Regions from separate parts of the Nonomuraea sp. NPDC001684 genome, predicted to be linked through region 2. Evidence: riboswitches for the same ligand, from Rfam matches in the RefSeq annotation. Region 2 holds a riboswitch; each other region holds the start of a gene.
What was found. Region 2 has a riboswitch for cyclic di-AMP ahead of ACWCSD_RS02700 (CHAP domain-containing protein). Riboswitches for the same ligand answer to the same signal wherever they lie in the genome.

Region 1 (5,659 bases), on a different contig from region 2:
CCTCGGGGCCGACGTGGCGGGGGAGGTCGAGGCGGCCGGCAAGGACGTCACGCTGTTCCGTCCCGGCGACGAGGTGTACGCGATGTCGCTCGGGGGCGGCTTCGGCGAGTACGTCTGCCTGCGGCAGGGCGAGGTGGCGCCCAGACCGGCGGGCCTGTCGTTCGAGCAGGCGGCGGCGGTGCCGATGGCGGCCAACACCGCGCTGATCGCGCTGCGCGACGAGGGACGCCTCCAGCCGGGCCAGAAGGTGCTGGTCAACGGCGCGTCCGGCGGCGTGGGCACGTTCGCCGTGCAGCTCGCCAAGGCGCTGGGGGCGCACGTCACGGGCGTGTGCAGCGGGCGCAACGCGGACCTGGTCCGCTCGCTCGGCGCGGACGACGTCATCGACCACACCAAGGAGGACTTCGCGGCCTCGGGCCGGCGCTTCGACCTGCTGCTCGACGTGGCGGGCGGCCGCCGGCTGACGGACTGCCGCCGCGTCCTGACCAGGAAGGGCACGTACGTGCTGGTCGGCGGGCCGGCCGGCCGCTGGGTGCAGCCGGCCGGCCACATGTTCGCCGCGCTCGCGTCGGGGCCCTTCGTCCCGCAGCGGATCGTCAGGGCGGACGTCGTCCGCTGCGGGAGCAACAGGGCGAACCTGCTGACGCTGACCGGGCTGATCGAGCGGGGCGCGGTCACCCCGGTCATCGACAGGACCTTCCCCTTCGGCGAGCTCCCGGGGGCCGTCCGCTACCAGGAGGAGGGGCACGCCCCGGGGAAGGTCGTCGTCACAGGGTCGCGGTGAGCATGGCGGGGGCGGGGGCCTTCTGGAGCTGCTTGTAGTCGGCCCAGCGCTTGACGCCCTTGGGGTCGGGGCGTACCGCGCCGACGAAGGCCTGCCTGCGCCACTGCGACAGGCGTTCCTCCTTCACCACGTCGCCGGTGTGGGGGGAGTGGACCATGTAGCCGGGCTTGGAGATCATGCCGACGTGGCCGAGGCCGCTGAAGAACACCAGGTCGCCTGGCTTGAGGTCCTTCCAGGCGATCTTCCTGGAGAAGGCGCCGTACTGCTCCGCGGCGGTTCTGGGGAGCTCGATGCCGGCGTCCTCGTAGGCCCGGAGCATGAGGCCCGAGCAGTCGTAGCCCCGTTCGCTGGCGCCGCCCCACACGTACGGGGTGCCGCGCTTGTCCATGGCGTATTCGAGGGCGACCTTCCAGGCCGGTTTCGGCGCGTGCCGTTCCTGGACCTGTTTCACCTGGGGGCCGGTGAGGGTGATGGAGGAGGTGGGGGCGGCCGGAGCGGCCGGAGCGGCGGGAGCCGCGGGGGCGGCAGGCACGAGACCTGCTGCGCCCGCTGCCACCGCCACAAGGATGGCGATGCTAGACAGGGGACTGTCCTTCCACGTGGCCGACCGGGTTAGCTGACGGGCTCGGGCCTGGAAGTAGCCCTACGGCGGCTCCTCGGGGGGGAGGCGCAGCCGATTCGCCCCGGGGGGAAAGATGGGTCCCCGGCTCCACGCAGCGGCTGCGTGGATTAGGCTCGTCGGACTCTAACGAAACGGTCAAAAGGTCGCAATCCCCCCAAAACGGATTGTCCGGTTGTTGAGATGATGTGTTCGTCAGCCGAGACGAGCCGGTAAGGTACCGCCCATGGAGTCGCGTAACATCCGCCTGGCCGTCATCCCCGGGGATGGCATCGGCGCCGAGGTCGTAGCCGAAGGGCTCAAGGTCCTGGAGGCCGTGGGCACGAAGATCGAGCCCACCCACTACGACCTGGGCGCAGCCCGCTACCACCGCACGGGCGAGACCCTGCCCGACGCGGTGCTCGAAGAGCTGCGCGGCTACGACGCGATCCTGCTCGGCGCCGTGGGCGACCCCAGCGTGCCGCCCGGCATCCTGGAGCGCGACCTGCTGCTCAAGCTCAGGTTCGAGTTCGACCACTACGTCAACCTGCGGCCGGTCAAGCTGTTCCCCGGCGTCGAGACCGCGCTGGCCGGCGCCACCGCCGAGCACATCGACATGGTCGTCGTCCGCGAGGGCACCGAGGGCCTCTACGCGGGCACCGGCGGCGTCATGCGCCGCGGCACGCCGCACGAGATCGCCACTCAGGAGTCGCTGAACACCGCCCACGGCGTCGAGCGCGTCGTGCGGTACGCCTTCCAGAAGGCTCAGTCGCGGCCCCGCAAGAAGCTCACGCTCGTCCACAAGACGAACGTGCTCACCTTCGCCGGCGACCTCTGGCAGCGCACGGTCAACCGCGTGGCCGCGGAGTTCCCCGACGTCACCACCGACTACAGCCACATCGACGCGGCCTCGATGTTCTTCGTCACCCAGCCCGAGCGCTTCGACGTGATCGTCACCGACAACCTGTTCGGCGACATCATCACCGACCTCGGCGCCGCCATCGCCGGCGGCATCGGCCTGGCGGCCAGCGGCAACATCAACCCCGAGCGCACCTCGCCGAGCATGTTCGAGCCGGTGCACGGCAGCGCGCCCGACATCGCCGGTCAGGGCAAGGCCGACCCGACCGCCACCATCCTGTCCGTGGGCATGCTCCTCGACCACCTCGGCCTGCACGCCGAGGCCGCCAAGGTCGAGCAGGCCGTGGCCGCCGACATCGCCGAGCGGGTGACCGGCCGCGCCGGCCGCACGACCAGCGAGATCGGCGACGACATCGCCGCGCGAGTAGCCGGCTAGGACCGCCTAGCCCCGCACGCGCCTGGCGGTCCGAACACGGACTGCCAGGCGCTTTTTCGCGTTCGCCGGTTCTAACCACCCCAACTGCCTCTTGCCATCCCAAATCGCGAGACACTAGGAAGTACGAATACTGCTCGCGGGCAGTAGCTAACAGAATCAGCTTTCGAAGTCGCAGATTCGTAGAGAGAAGGACCTCCGTCATGACCATCGCTCAGAAGCTCAGCTTCGACGTGCAGCATTCCGACCACGCTCGCACCGCGGCCGAGCGGGAGCAGGTACTGGCGAACCCCGGGTTCGGGCAGGTCTTCACCGACCACATGATCTCGATCGACTACACCGACGGCGAGGGCTGGCACGACGCCCGGCTCATGCCGTACGGGCCGCTCTCGCTCGACCCCGCGACCTCGGTCTTCCACTATGCGCAGGAGCTGTTCGAGGGCCTGAAGGCGTACCGGCAGATCTCCGGTTCGATCGCGACCTTCCGGCCGTACGCGAACGCCGCCCGCTTCAACCGCTCGGCCGAGCGCATGGCCATGCCCGAACTGCCGGAGGAGGCGTTCGTGGAGTCGCTGGAGCTGCTGGTCTCGGCCGACAAGGAGTGGGTGCCGACCACCGAGGGCCACAGCCTCTACCTGCGCCCGTTCATGTTCGCCACGCAGGCCGGGCTCGGCGTCAACTACCCGTCGAAGACCTACAAGTACATGGTGATCGCCTCGCCGGCGGCCTCGTACTTCAGCGGCGGCATCAAGCCCGTCTCGGTCTGGCTGTCCACCGAGTACACGCGCGCCGCGCCCGGCGGCACCGGCTTCGCCAAGTGCGGCGGCAACTACGCCGCCGCCTTCGTCGCCCAGCGCCAGGCCGTCGACAACGGCTGCGACCAGGTCGTCTGGCTCGACGCCCACAAGCACGAGTACGTCGAGGAGATGGGCGGGATGAACCTGTTCTTCGTCTTCGGCAACAAGCTCGTCACCCCGGCGCTCACCGGCACCCTGCTGCCCGGCATCACCCGGGAGTCGATCCTGGAGATGGCCGGCGACCTCGGCCTGGAGACCGAGGAGCGGCTGGTCTCGGTGGACGAGTGGGAGTCCGCCTGCGCCTCCGGCGAGCTGACCGAGGTGTTCGCGTGCGGCACCGCCGCCGTGGTCACGCCGGTGGGCTCGGTCAGGGGCGACGACCGCTCCTGGACCATCGCCGACGGCACCCCCGGCCCGGTGACGATGCGGGTGCGCGAGGAGCTCGTCGGCATCCAGTACGGCGCCCGTCCCGACACCCGCAACTGGATCCACAAGATCGGCTAGAGCCGCGCGGACGGCCGGCGTCTCAGGCGCCGGCCTCCGTCAGGGCCGCGGTGTCGACGTGGAGGTTCCACGGGTCGGGCAGGAACACCGGCTCGCCCAGGGAGACGACGTTCTCGCTGCGGTAGCGCCGCCCGCCAGGCCCGCCGAACAGCGTCACCAGCCGCTGGAACGGGTCGATCACCAGGTAGAGCGGCACCCCGCCGCGCGCGTAACCGCCCGTCTTGACGAAGTGCACGTCGTACGTCGTGGCCACCGAGACGACGTCCACGAGCAGGATCGTCGAGGCGCCGTGGACGGCGTGCTCCTCGTGCAGACGCGGCCGGCGCGGGACCACGGCCAGGTCGGGCACGTAGAGATCGTGGCCGGGGCCCAGGTAGACGGTGATGTTCGGCCAGATCTCCCAGCCCCGGACCGCCGCCGCGGCGGCGAGCTGGAACAACGTCCGGGACAGGATCGTGTTGTGCTGCCAGGTGCCCGGCTCGTTCACCACGATCCGGCCCTGCACCGTCTCGATGCGGAACTCGGGGAACAGCTCGCGCACGGTGCGGTAGCGCTCTTCCAGGGGCCTGACCATGCCGCCGTCCTCATGCTTTCCCGGGGGTTTCCAAAGGATCACTCAGAGTAACGGCGGCGGCGTCCCGCGATCTAGTGGTTCTTCCTGATCATCGTGATCCCGTCGGCGACCGGCAGCATCACCACGCTCACCCGCGGGTCCTCGATCACCAGGTCGTTGAACTCGCGGATCTGCACCGTCGTCGTCTCCGAGTGCGCCGGGTCGGCCACGTGGCCGCTGCGCAGCGTGTTGTCGGCCAGCAGCAGGCCGCCCGGGCGCAGCCGCTCGACCAGCAACTCGTAGTAACCGGGGTAGTTGCCCTTGTCGGCGTCGAGGAAGGCCAGGTCGATCGGCTCGTCGAAGGCGGCCAGCGTCTCCAGGGCGGGCCCGAGCGTCAGCGAGACGCGGTCGGTCAGGCCCGCCCGCTCCCAGTAGCGCCGGGCGATGGACGTCCACTCCTCGCTCACGTCGAAGCAGTGCAGCCGCCCGCCGGACAACCCTCGCGCGATGCACACCGACGAGTAGCCGGTGAACGTGCCCACCTCGACCGCCACGGCCGGGGCCGCGAGCTGGGTCAGCATGGTCAGGAACCGGCCCTGGTCGGCGGAGATCTGCATCCTGGCGGCGTCGCCCGTCGCCTCGGCGGTCTCCCGCGCCAGCTCGTCGAGCAGGGGGTCGGGCGGGGTGGAGTGGTCGAGGATGTACCGGCCCACCGCGGGGTCGAGGAGGTTCGCCTTCATGAAGGTCATTCTCCCCTCACAGCGTTCTCTCATCGTCATCAGGTACCAATGAGGGGGCCGCCCCGGGCGGCTGTCCGGAGAGTGGTTCCGGCGTTGGTAGGGTCTGCGCGATCGGTGAGCTGGAAGTGGGCGGATGATGAAGCGGTTGGTTGCGGTCGCGGTCGCGTGTGCGGCGCTGGTGATGCTCGGTGTGCTGGCCTTCTCGGAGCCGGGTGAGACGGCCGGGTCGGTACGCCTGACCAGGCAGCTCGACGGTTCGATGGTGCTGGCCGACAGGTCCGGCGACGCCCCCGTGCTCGACGTGTACGAAGACTTCGACTGCCCGATCTGCAAGGAGATGCACTCCAAGGTCGACGGCACGATCCAGAAGCTGGCCAGGGAGGGCAGGCTCA
Region 2 (5,659 bases):
CGGCGGCGGCGATGGAGGAGCCGCCGCTGCCGCCGAGCGCGAGCACGCCGCTCAGCTCGCCGCGGGCGTGCAGGTCCTTGGCCAGGGCGGTGGCCCCGGCCGCCATGGCCGCGAGCGCGGCGCCGCGGTCGCCGGCGCTCCTGAGCCGGTCGAGGCCGGTGCCCGCGGCCCGCGCGACGGCCTCGGCGGGGACGTCGGCGGCCAGCGCCGGGGCGCCCATGACGCCGGTGTCCATGAGGACGACGCCCTGGCCGGCCCGGATGATCAGGTCGCGGACGAGGGCGTACTCCTCCCCCTTGGTGTCGAGGGTGCCCAGCAGCAAGACCGCCATGTCAGACCTCCTACGATCGGCCTTCCGACCTTACCCCGGCGATCTCCGCGTGGCGGATGCCCAGCACGTCCACGCCGTGTTCGGACAGCGGGCGGGAGCCGAAGATGCGGCGTTCCTCCTCGGTGATGGCGACGTCGTTGATGCTGGCCTCCCGGCGGCGCATCAGCCCCGAGGCGTCGAACTCCCACTGCTCGTTGCCGTAGCTGCGCCACCACTGGCCGGCGGCGTCGCGGGACTCGTACTGGAAGCGGACGGCGATGCGGTCGCCGGTGACCGCCCACAGCTCCTTGCGCAGGGCGTAGTCCAGCTCGCGGGCCCACTTGCGGCGCAGGAACTCCGCGATCTCGGCGCGGCCGGTGACGAACTCGCCGCGGTTGCGCCACACGGAGTCCTCGGTGTACGCGAGCGCGACGCGGTCGGGGTCGCGGGTGTTCCAGGCGTCCTCGGCGGCCTGGACCTTGATCCGGGCGGTCTCCTCGGTGAACGGCGGGACGGGCGGGCGGGTCATGGGCTGTCCTCTCCGATCGAGAGAACGGGCGTTCTCCCGGGTTGTGCGCTAGCGTAGAGAACGATCGTTCTCCGCGGCAAGCACCTGGAGGGGTGTCATGGATCACGAGCAGCGGCTGCTGGACGCCGCGGGCGACCTGTTCTACCGCCGCGGCGTGCAGGCGGTCGGCATGGACGAGATCCGGGCCGCCTCCGGCGTCTCGCTGAAACGCCTCTACCAGTGTTTCCCGTCGAAGGAGGCGCTGGTCGTGGCCTATCTGCGGCGGCGCGACGAACGCTGGATGGCCTCGCTCACCGCGTACGTGGCCGACGCCGGCGACCGCATCCCGGCGGTCTTCGCGTGGCTGGAACGCTGGTTCGCCGAGGACGACTTCCGCGGCTGCGGGTTCGCCAACGCCTTCGCCGAGCTGGGCGCCGGTTCGGCCGCCGTCCGCGCGGCGGTGCGCGAGCACAAGGAGCGCCTGCGCGCCTACCTGCGCTCGCTCGCCGAGGAGGCGGGAGCCGGGGACCCCGGCCTGCTCGCCGAGCAGTTGCTCACCCTGATCGACGGCGCCACGGTCACCGCGATGATCTCCGAGGAGCCGGGCGCGGCCCGCTCGGCCGGGCAGGCCGCGGCGGTCCTGGTCCACCGGCACCGGCGGCCCTGAAACGCGAAAGAGCGCACTCCCGGTCCCGAAACGCGAAAGAGCGCACTCGCCGTCCTGAGACGCGAAAGAGCGCACTCCCCGCGGGGAGTGCGCTCTTCGCTTGGCAGGATCAGGCGGCGTACGACGGGTAGCCGTAGCCGACGACCTGGGAGGTCGGGCGGACGCGCTGCTCGACCTTGCCGTTGCCGGTGTTGCCCTCGATCGTGGAGATCGTGCCGTCGCCGTTGTCCTTGACGACGAAGCCGACGTGCTGGATGTCGCTCAGGCTCTTGCTGCCGCTCCAGGAGAAGAAGACGACGGCGCCCGGCTTGGCCTCGGTGCCCCAGCGGTTGTTGGCGGCGAACCACTTGGCGTGGGTCACGGTGTAGGCGTCCCAGCCGACCTGCGGGCGGGCGCCGGTCTGCTCGCCGACCCAGGAGACGAACATCGAGCACCAGGGGGCGTTCAGGTACATGGCGCGGTTGCCGCCGTCACGCGCGGCGGTCTCGGCGGCGCGCTGCGAGTCGGCGTACCACTTCTGGAACTTGGTGCCGCCGCCGTTGGCGTCCTCGGAGGTGCCGACCTGGGCGCGGGCCGTGGCCAGCACCTGGGCGGCGGTGACGTTGACCTTGCCCTTGGCGCTCTCGTCGGCGGCGCGGTGCTGCGCGACGAGCGGCTGGGCGGCCACGCCGGCGACCTTGGCGGTCTGGGTGGCGGTGTGGGCGGTGGCGTGGGTGGTGTCGGCGTTCACTGCCGCGTGCGTGCCGAGCACGCCGGCGACGGCGGTCGCGCCGAGAGCGATCTTGGCGAGGTCGAGCTTGAAGGCACGGTGAAGACGGTGCTTGGCCATGAGGGTGTTACTCCTTGAGCTTCCGTGCCGCTTGCCGGGTTAGCTGACGGGTTCGGGCGGGAAGCTGCCCTACGGCACCACGGTGCCGATTCACCCCATTGGACACATGGGTCCCCGGTTCCGCGCACAGGCGGATTCAGCGGTCTCTTGGTCAGGCAAAGGGCTGACGCATCGTCTTCCCGGGCCCGGGAAAGGGCCTGAAGGTATATGTGCGACGCCCGGATGCGGGGATTTCCGCATCGACTCTGTACAACACGGGTCCCGCTTGGGTAATTCCCAGGCAATGCCATCCCTACCTGGGACGACTCCCCGTTCGGCTGTGTACAACCAAGCTACCCGGCGAGTAATTCCCAGGCAAATGGCGGCATTAATTTCGACGCTGCGTTGGAGAAGCGCTACGCACCGAATCGGTTCACGCCACGTGCGCCTTTATCGCCACACTCGTGAGCGCCAGCAACAATTCCAGATCGGGCTCGGCGTCGACCTGTACGGCGACCCAGGCGCGGTCGCGGCAGGCATGGACCTGGTCGCACGCCCGCAGGTACGGCTCCAGGCGGCCGATGGCGGGGGCGGTGAGCCGTACGTGGATCTCGTCCCGGCCGGCCAGGCGCAGGATCTCGGTTCCGTGTACGGCGAAGGTGACCTGCTGACCGGTGCCGCTGACGTTCAGCGACGGCCAGGACCGTAACTCCGCGACCGCGCGGACCACGTAGGGCCCGCGTCGCGTGGGCGTCCGCCGCCAGGCGGAGATTCCTGCCACGCTCCAATGCTGAGCCACGGCTCACCCCGCCGTCAGCCCCCGTTCCTGAACCGTTATCCCCTCGTGAACGGGCGCGTCCGCGGTCTGACCGGCACGATTACGGACACCTGACCGATACGTATTGACGCTCCCCCAGGCAGAAGCTACCGTCGATTCACAACTTAAAGGAAACTTTCCTAATAGTTTCCCCAGAAGTCTCCCATCCCACTCCCCACACACCCCCCAACGGATGTCGGAGCGACATGAAACACACCATTCTGAGCAAGGTCCTGGCGGGAATGGCGGCGTTGGCCCTGCCCCTCACCGCGGCCGTGGCCGCCCCGGCGCTCGCCTCCGCCAGCACGGTGGCGTACGCGGCGGCCTGGGCCCCGTGGACCGCCTACACGGCGGGCACGGTCGTCACCTACAACGGCGTCGACTACGTCTGTCTCCAGGCGCACACCTCCCAGCCCGGCTGGGAGCCGCCGAACGTGGCGGCGCTGTGGAAGGTCTCCGGCGGCGGCGGCAGCGACACGACCGCGCCGTCCGTGCCGGGCAACCTGCGCTCGACCGGCGTCACGGACACGAGCGTGGCCCTGGCCTGGAACGCCTCCACCGACAACGTGGCCGTGACCGGCTACGAGGTCTACCGCGGCGGCACCCTGGTCACCACCGTCACGGGCACCACGTACAACGACACCGGCCTCACCGCGAACACGGCCTACAGCTACACCGTGCGCGCGCGTGACGCGGCCGGCAACCGCTCGGCCAACAGCAACCAGATCTCCGCGACGACCACCGGCGGCGGTGGCGGCGACGACAAGACCCCGCCGACGGTGCCCGGCAACCTGCGCTCGACCGGCGTCAGCAACAACAGCGTCTCGCTGGCCTGGAACGCCTCCACCGACAACGTGGCGGTCACCGGCTACGAGGTCTACCGCGGCGGCACCCTGGTCACCACCGTCACGGGCACGTCGTACAACGACACCGGTCTCAGCGCCAACACCTCCTACAACTACACCGTGCGGGCGCGTGACGCGGCGGGCAACCGCTCGGCCGACAGCAACCAGATCACCGCGACCACCACGGGCGGCGGCGGTGGCGGCGGCAACAAGGTGCTCGGCTACTTCGTCCAGTGGGGCATCTACCAGCGCGGCTACCACGTCAAGAACATCGACACCAGCGGCTCGGCGGCCAAGCTGACCCACATCAACTACGCGTTCGGCAACGTGCAGAACGGGCAGTGCACGATCGGCGACAGCTACGCCGACTACGACCGCTTCTACCAGGCGGGCGAGAGCGTCGACGGCGTCGCCGACACCTGGGACAACGGCGCGCTGCGCGGCAACTTCAACCAGCTGCGCAAGCTGAAGAAGAAGTACCCCAACCTGAAGGTGCTCTTCTCCTTCGGCGGCTGGACCTGGTCCGGCGGCTTCGGCCAGGCGGCGCAGAACCCGACGGCCTTCGCCGACTCCTGCTACAAGCTGGTGGAGGACCCCCGCTGGGCCGACGTCTTCGACGGCATCGACATCGACTGGGAGTACCCGAACGCCTGCGGCCTTACCTGTGACACCAGCGGCGCGGCGGCGTTCAAGAACGTGATGTCCGCGCTGCGCTCGCGCTTCGGCGCGAACAACCTGGTCACCGCGGCCATCACCGCCGACGGCAACGACGGCGGCAAGATCGACGCGGCCGACTACGGCGGCGCCGCCCAGTACGTCGACTGGTACAACGTCATGACGTACGACTTCTTCGGCGGCTGGGACGCGCAGGGCCCGACCGCCCCGCACTCCCCGCTCACCACCTGGGACAAGATCCCGATCCCCGGCTTCTACACCGACAACGCCATCCAGAAGCTCAAGAGCAAGGGCGTCCCGGCCGCCAAGCTGCTGCTCGGCATCGGCTTCTACGGCCGCGGCTGGACCGGCGTGACCCAGGCCGCGCCCGGCGGCACGGCGACCGGCCCGGCGCCCGGCACGTACGAGCAGGGCATCGAGGACTACAAGGTCATCAAGACCCGCTGCCCGTCCACCGGCACGGTCGCGGGCACGGCCTACGCCTACTGCGGCAACCAGTGGTGGAGCTACGACACGCCGAGCACCATCGGCGGCAAGATGAGCTACTCGAAGAACCAGGGCCTCGGCGGCGCGTTCTTCTGGGAGCTCAGCGGTGACACCACCAACGCCGAACTCCTCACGGCCATGAAGAACGGCCTCGGATAAGTTCCTCGGATAAGTTCGCACGTCAGGGGCCGGTCCCGGGTTTCGGGGCCGGCCCTTCGCCGTGCCCGGCGCGCCGCAGGAGGGAACACGGACGCCTTGGGAGAAGCTGGTCACCGGGGGTGAACGACGATTCTCTGGGGTGGCGGGCACAGGCGGCCCTTCTTCACGACACCGGTCTTCCTGGTCGGCCTGATCGGGATCACGGTGCTGGTGGTCGGGCTGGACAGGTTCACCGGCGGGGGCGCGGAGCTCGTGCCGGTGCTGATCTTCCTGCCCGCGATCGTGTCGGGTCTGGGCTCGGTGGTGCAGACGTCGATCGCGTCGGTGTGGGTGCTGGCGGTGGTGTCGGCCTCGGTCGCCTATTTGGGCGGCAATCTGCGGACG
Region 3 (5,659 bases), on a different contig from region 2:
TCCAGCGCGGCCGTCGAGCTGACCGTGACGAACCCGGCCGCCCGCGACAGCTGCTCGTGCATCGACCCGGCCGCGAACGTCAGCCTGCCCGGCTCGCCCATCTCGCGCCACAGCCGCTGGTAGTGGTGGCGTTCGTTGTGGGTCTGGCGTTCGTGCTCCAGGGCGCGCAGCTTGACCACGACCTCCAGGCCGGGCCGGCGGGCGGCCAGCTCGGCCAGCGCCGTCAGCACCCGCTCGCGCTCCTCCCGCGCCCGCGGCACCTTGGCCTGGGTGGCGAACACGACCCGGTCGCCGCCGCCGGACACCGCGCCGGGCCGCAGGAACGGCAGCCTGGCCAGCCCGACCGCCCCTCCCCCGCCGAGCCGGCCGGCGATCTCGGAGAACTCGGCCACCTCGCGCTCGCTGTGGACCACGAACAGGTCGCAGCCGCTGCGGAACAGCCACGCCTTCTCCGTGGCCGGCACCGAGATGCCGGGCAGCCCGCTGACGAACACCGGCCGTGCCCGGCCCGCCGGCCGCAGCCCGGCCAGCACGTCGGCCACCAGGACGTCCACCACCGGGCCCGTGCAGCCCACCAGGATCGCGTCGGGGCGGGTGCGCTCGGCCAGGCGGCGCAGCGAGCGCGCCGACAACACCGGGGGCGCCGCGCGCCCGCCCACCGCCGCCGCGATCTGCTCCGGCGAGGGCGCGATCGGGGTGCGCACCACCACCAGCTCGCTCTCGCAGCCCGCGGGCAGGTCGTCGAGCAGGCAGGCCGCCCACTTCAGATACGAGTCGGAGTCGGCTATCGCCAGCACCCTCACCTGGAAGCTCCTGTCAAATGCGATCGCAGGCCGGGGGCCGCCCTGCTCGTCCACCAGTCGTCGGGAACGTCCACGGGCTCGACCTCGACGCCGCGCGGGCCGAGCAGCACCCGCAGCGAGGTGATCGCGGTCGAGGGCAGGCTGAGCACCCGCTGCCCGGCGTCGAGGCCGCGCAACGTCAGCTCGGCCGGCACGCCCGCGTCGTGCACGGTGATGCCCGGACGTTCGCCGATCAGCGCCAGGTCGACGGGGTCCTCGCGGCGGTGCGGGTAGTAGGCCAGCGGCTCGCGTCCGGCCAGGTCGGTCAGCCAGCGCAGGTAGTGGTCGCGGTGGACCAGGCCGTTGCGGACCAGGGACGTGCCGAGGACGACCGTCCGCTCGGCGGGCCCCTGGGCGCTCGGCGGCTGGGCGCGCAGCCAGGCGAAGTCGTGGCGGACGAGGTCCACGCCCGCCCCCCGGACGGCGGCGACCAGCTCGTCGGGGACGGGCAGGGCGGTGAAGACCGACACCCGGCTCATCCGCAGCCGCAGCGCGGCGGCCAGGCCGAGCAGGGCGCGCGCCCGCGAGGGGGTCGCCCGCGCCCGCAGCAGCGGCCGGAACGGCCCGGCGGCCAGCAGTTCGAGCAGCCTGAGCGTGGCCAGGCCGTCGTCCACGACGACGATGTGGCCGGGGTCGGAGGTCAGCCAGCGCATCTGGACCTTGCCGGAGAACGCGTCGCCCACGGCCTGGACGCGGCGCGGCATGCGCTCGCGCGGCTCGTCCAGCACCAGGCCGGCGGGCAGGTCGAGGCGGCGCAGCTCCTTGCGGGTGGCGCGCAGCGGACGCAGGCCGGCGCGCGGCACGACCACGGTGTCCGGGCCGAGCAGCCCGGCATGGTGGGCCTCGACGGCGCACAGCATCTGGAGCGGAGACTCCACCCAGGCCGACGCCTGTCTGACCACTCTGTTTCCCCCAGCCGGTGGATGGCCTTGCACGACCCGCCTCAAGGTAGCCCGGCCTGCTTAAGCCGCAAGAAACGACACGTGAACAATGGAGGGTATGAACTCGCTGATGCTCAACACCGACGGTGTGCAGATACCACAGCTCGGCTTCGGCGTCTGGCAGGTCTCTGCCGACGACGCCGAGCACGCGGTGACGGCCGCGCTGCGCGCCGGATACCGGCACGTCGACACCGCCGCCGCCTACGAGAACGAGGAGGGCGTCGGCCGGGCCGTGCGCGCCGCCGGGGTGCCACGGGAGAAGGTGTTCGTCACCACCAAGCTGTGGAACGGCGACCACGGGCGCGCCGAGCAGGCCTTCGACGAGAGCCTGGCCCGCCTGGGCCTCGACTACGTAGATCTTTTCCTGATCCACTGGCCGGTCCCGGAGCAGGACAGGTACGTGCAGGCCTGGCGGGGACTGGAGAAGATCTACCGGGACGGCCGGGCCAAGGCCATCGGGGTCTCCAACTTCACGATCGCCACCCTGACCCGGCTGATGGAGGAGACCGACATCACGCCGTCGATCAACCAGATCGAGCTCCACCCGTACTTCCAGCAGCGCGAGATGCGGGCCTTCCACGAGGCCAACGGCATCCTGACCGAGGCGTGGAGCCCGCTCGGGCAGGGCAAGGGGCTGCTGGCCGACCCGGCGCTGCGCGTGCTGTCGGAGAAGTACGGCAAGACGCCCGCCCAGATCGTGCTCCGCTGGCACCTGCAGCTCGGCAACGTGGTGATCCCCAAGTCGGTCACGCCGTCGCGGATCGAGGAGAACATCGACGTGTTCGACTTCATCCTCGACGCCGAGGACATGGCGGCCATCGGCGCGATGAACGCGGGGCGGCGGATCGGGCCCGACCCCGACTCGTTCAACCTGACCTGAGCGCTCTACGATCTCGGTCGTGCGAGATTTCACCTGGGGAATAGCGGCGACCGGCGGCATCGCGCGTACCGTGGGGGCGGCCATCGTGGCCGAGCCCGGCATGCGGGTGGCCGCCGTCGGCTCGCGGAGCCCGCTCAGGGCGCGGGCGCTGGCCGACGAGCTGGGCGCGGAGTCGGCCTACGGCTCCTACGAGGCCCTGTGCGCCGATCCGGCCGTAGACGCGATCTACGTCGCCACGCCGCACGCCCAGCACCTGGAGGTGGCCGAGGCGGCCATCGCGGCGGGCAAGTCGGTGCTGTGCGAGAAGCCGCTGGCGGCCGACGTGGCCGACGCCGAGCGCATGGTGGCGCTGGCCCGCGCGGCCGGGGTCTTCCTCATGGAGGCCATGTGGATGCGCTTCAACCCGCTCATCCAGCGGGTGGCGGCCGATCCGCGCTTCGGCGAGATCCGGTCGGTGCGGGCCTCGTTCGGCTTCGCGCTGCCCTACGACCCCGCCCATCGGCTGTGGGCGCCGGAGCTGGGCGGCGGGGCCCTGCTCGACCTGGGGATCTACCCGTTCGGGCTGGCCCAGCTGCTGCTCGGCATGCCCGCGGAGCTGCGCATGGCCGGCTCGCTGGCGCCCAGCGGCGTCGACGCCGAGGCCGGCGGGCTGCTGCTGTACCCCGACGGGCGGCGGGCCCTGGTGGACGTGTCGCTGCTGGCACATCACGCCAACGACGCGAGCGTGGTGGGCACGTCGATGCGGGCCGACATCCTGGCGCCGTTCTGGGCGCCGCGGCGGGTGTTGCTGTCGGGGCCGTCGATGGAGACGGAGGAGCTGGTGCTCGACCCGGCCGACAACGGTTACGCGGGCGAGCTGCGCGAGGTGCGCGCGGCCACGAGCGAGGGCCGCACGGAGAGCGCGATCATGCCGCTTGACGAATCCCTTGCCATGATGGGGCTTCTGGCCGAAGCACGGGCCCAACTCTCCTAGCTGGACCTTTAGCCACTTGCCTAGCTCTTGCCCGATGTATTACCTTGTGGGGCATCTCGCGGCAGACGTCCGGTTTGTCCGGCTTTGTCCAACCATCGCAAGACATTTCACAGGATCGTCCTGTGACCGCTGAATCCGCCTCCGGGCGGAACCGGGGACCCACGTCCTTTGGGGTGAATCGGCACTTTGGTGCCGTAGGGCAGCTTCCACGTCCGAACCCGTCAGCTAACCCGGTAAGCGGCATGGAAGCAAGGAGTCAATGCCCTCGATGGCCACGCACCGTCCCATCCGTGCCCCGAAGATCACCTACGTCCACGCCGCGCTCGGCGCGGCCATCCTCGCCTCCGCCATCGGCGCCCACGCCACCGCCGCCGCCGCCGACAGCGCCGGCCCGGCCGCCGCGGCCGGGCACTCGGCCGTCGCGCCGCAGGCCGCCGCCCAGACCCGCAAGGCGGAGGAGACCCAGGTCAACGTCACCGCCCAGCAGGTCCTGGCGTTGGCCAAGGCCCAGGTCGGCACCTCCGAGAACGCCTACGGCGGCGGCACCAAGTTCCAGAAGTGGTACGCCGACTCCAAGCGCGCCGCCGAGACCATCGCCCGCGACGGCGGCACCCGCGCCATGTACCTGAACGCCCCCTGGTGCTCGATCTTCGTCTCCTGGGTCGGCGAGCAGACCGGCGCCCGCCCGCAGGTCGGCTGGGACGCCTGGACCGTGGCCCACGCCAAGTGGTTCGCCGCCAACGACCGCTGGGGAGCCGAGGCCAGGCCCGGCGCGGTGGTCTTCTTCTCCTGGGGCGGCAGCAAGAGCCTGGACGCCATCCAGCACGTCGGCTTCGTCGTCAAGGACAACGGCGACGGCACGATCTCCACGATCGAGGGCAACACCGGCAACGGCAAGGTCGAGGAGCGCGTCCGTCCGAAGTCGCAGGTCGTCGGCTACGGATACCCGCAGTACGCGAGCTGACCTCCGCCCGCTCCGAGCGCGCGCCCCGCACGAGGGACGCGCGCTCGCCGCGTCTCAGGGCCGGACCGCCGCCAGCGAGTAGAGGATCGGCAGGTGCGAGTCCCCGAACGGGAACCGGTACCGGCCGTCCGCGCCCTCGGGCAGCAGGCCGCGCGGGTCGAGGTCGGTCTCGACGTGCTCGCCCAGCTCGGCCACCGTGAACCCGGCCCGCGCCGCCGCCGTGACGATCTCGCCCACCGAGTACGGGTACTCCACCGCCTCGTGCGTTTCGGTCACCACCGCGGCGTCGGCGTACGTGCCGGTCACCGTCTCCCGGTGGGCCTGGCCGCCGCCGTAGGGCCAGTCGGCCACCAGCGGGTCGAGCGAGGCCACCGTCTGGTAGGCCGGATGCAGGTCGACCAGCACCAGCCGCCCGCCCGGCCGCAGCGCCATGGCCGCGCCGCGCATCCAGGCGTCCAGGTCGCCGATCCAGCACAACACGCCGTACGTGGCCACCGCCACGTCGAAGCCGCCGGCCAGCTCCGCCGGCAGCCGCTGCGTGTCGGCCTCCACGAACGTGGCCGCCAGCCCGGCCCTGGCCGCCAGGTCGCGGGCGCGGGCGACCGCCACCGGGGAGAAGTCGACGCCGGTCACCCGCGCTCCGAGACGCGCCCAGCTCAGCGTGTCCAGGCCGAAGTGGCACTGCAGGTGGAGCAGGTCCCGGCCGGCGACGTCGCCGGCCAGGCGGCGTTCGAGCGGGTAGAGGGTCTGCCGGCCGGCGAGGAAGGCGTCGACGTCGTAGAACCGGTCGGCCGAGGTGGAGCCGTGGACGCGGGCGCGCTCGTCCCACAGGGCCCGGTTGGGCACGGAGGCGTCTGGTGCGGGTTGGGGCATGGGGCGAGGATGGCACATCGGCCACCCGGCCGCACGACCGGTACGGTGCCCTGGAAGCGGACGGTCCGCGCCCGCGTGTCGATCCGGCCGGCGCCCGTTCGACGCTTCGGCGAGGCCGGCTCCGCCCGGGGGCCGCGGAGGGAAGGGACGGCAGGATGAAATTCATGATCGTCGGCAAGGCCAACG

Region 1: another riboswitch for cyclic di-AMP. It lies ahead of ACWCSD_RS17615 (C40 family peptidase); the one in region 2 lies ahead of ACWCSD_RS02700 (CHAP domain-containing protein).
Region 3: another riboswitch for cyclic di-AMP. It lies ahead of ACWCSD_RS25225 (CHAP domain-containing protein); the one in region 2 lies ahead of ACWCSD_RS02700 (CHAP domain-containing protein).

Annotation. Positions count from the first base shown of each region.
Region 1 covers NZ_JBSFGJ010000081.1:19,586-25,244, reverse strand. Annotated here, with positions in the region: gene ACWCSD_RS17620 (NAD(P)-dependent alcohol dehydrogenase) at 1-784, shown strand, start outside; gene ACWCSD_RS17615 (C40 family peptidase) at 768-1,316, opposite strand; cyclic di-AMP (ydaO/yuaA leader) riboswitch at 1,371-1,530, opposite strand; gene ACWCSD_RS17610 (3-isopropylmalate dehydrogenase) at 1,630-2,676, shown strand; gene ACWCSD_RS17605 (branched-chain amino acid aminotransferase) at 2,877-3,974, shown strand; gene ACWCSD_RS17600 (Uma2 family endonuclease) at 3,997-4,548, opposite strand; gene ACWCSD_RS17595 (O-methyltransferase) at 4,620-5,267, opposite strand; gene ACWCSD_RS17590 (DsbA family protein) at 5,401-5,659, shown strand, end outside.
Region 2 covers NZ_JBSFGJ010000006.1:57,259-62,917, forward strand. Annotated here, with positions in the region: gene ACWCSD_RS02685 (Tm-1-like ATP-binding domain-containing protein) at 1-331, opposite strand, end outside; gene ACWCSD_RS02690 (nuclear transport factor 2 family protein) at 342-839, opposite strand; gene ACWCSD_RS02695 (TetR/AcrR family transcriptional regulator) at 937-1,485, shown strand; gene ACWCSD_RS02700 (CHAP domain-containing protein) at 1,595-2,314, opposite strand; cyclic di-AMP (ydaO/yuaA leader) riboswitch at 2,329-2,466, opposite strand; gene ACWCSD_RS02705 (luciferase domain-containing protein) at 2,727-3,074, opposite strand; gene ACWCSD_RS02710 (glycosyl hydrolase family 18 protein) at 3,317-5,275, shown strand; gene ACWCSD_RS02715 (PP2C family protein-serine/threonine phosphatase) at 5,480-5,659, shown strand, end outside.
Region 3 covers NZ_JBSFGJ010000152.1:204-5,862, reverse strand. Annotated here, with positions in the region: gene ACWCSD_RS25245 (DUF6716 putative glycosyltransferase) at 1-803, opposite strand, end outside; gene ACWCSD_RS25240 (hypothetical protein) at 800-1,744, opposite strand; gene ACWCSD_RS25235 (aldo/keto reductase) at 1,842-2,663, shown strand; gene ACWCSD_RS25230 (Gfo/Idh/MocA family protein) at 2,683-3,636, shown strand; cyclic di-AMP (ydaO/yuaA leader) riboswitch at 3,754-3,891, shown strand; gene ACWCSD_RS25225 (CHAP domain-containing protein) at 3,905-4,600, shown strand; gene ACWCSD_RS25220 (class I SAM-dependent methyltransferase) at 4,655-5,473, opposite strand; partial or broken gene ACWCSD_RS25215 (YciI family protein) at 5,629-5,659, shown strand, end outside.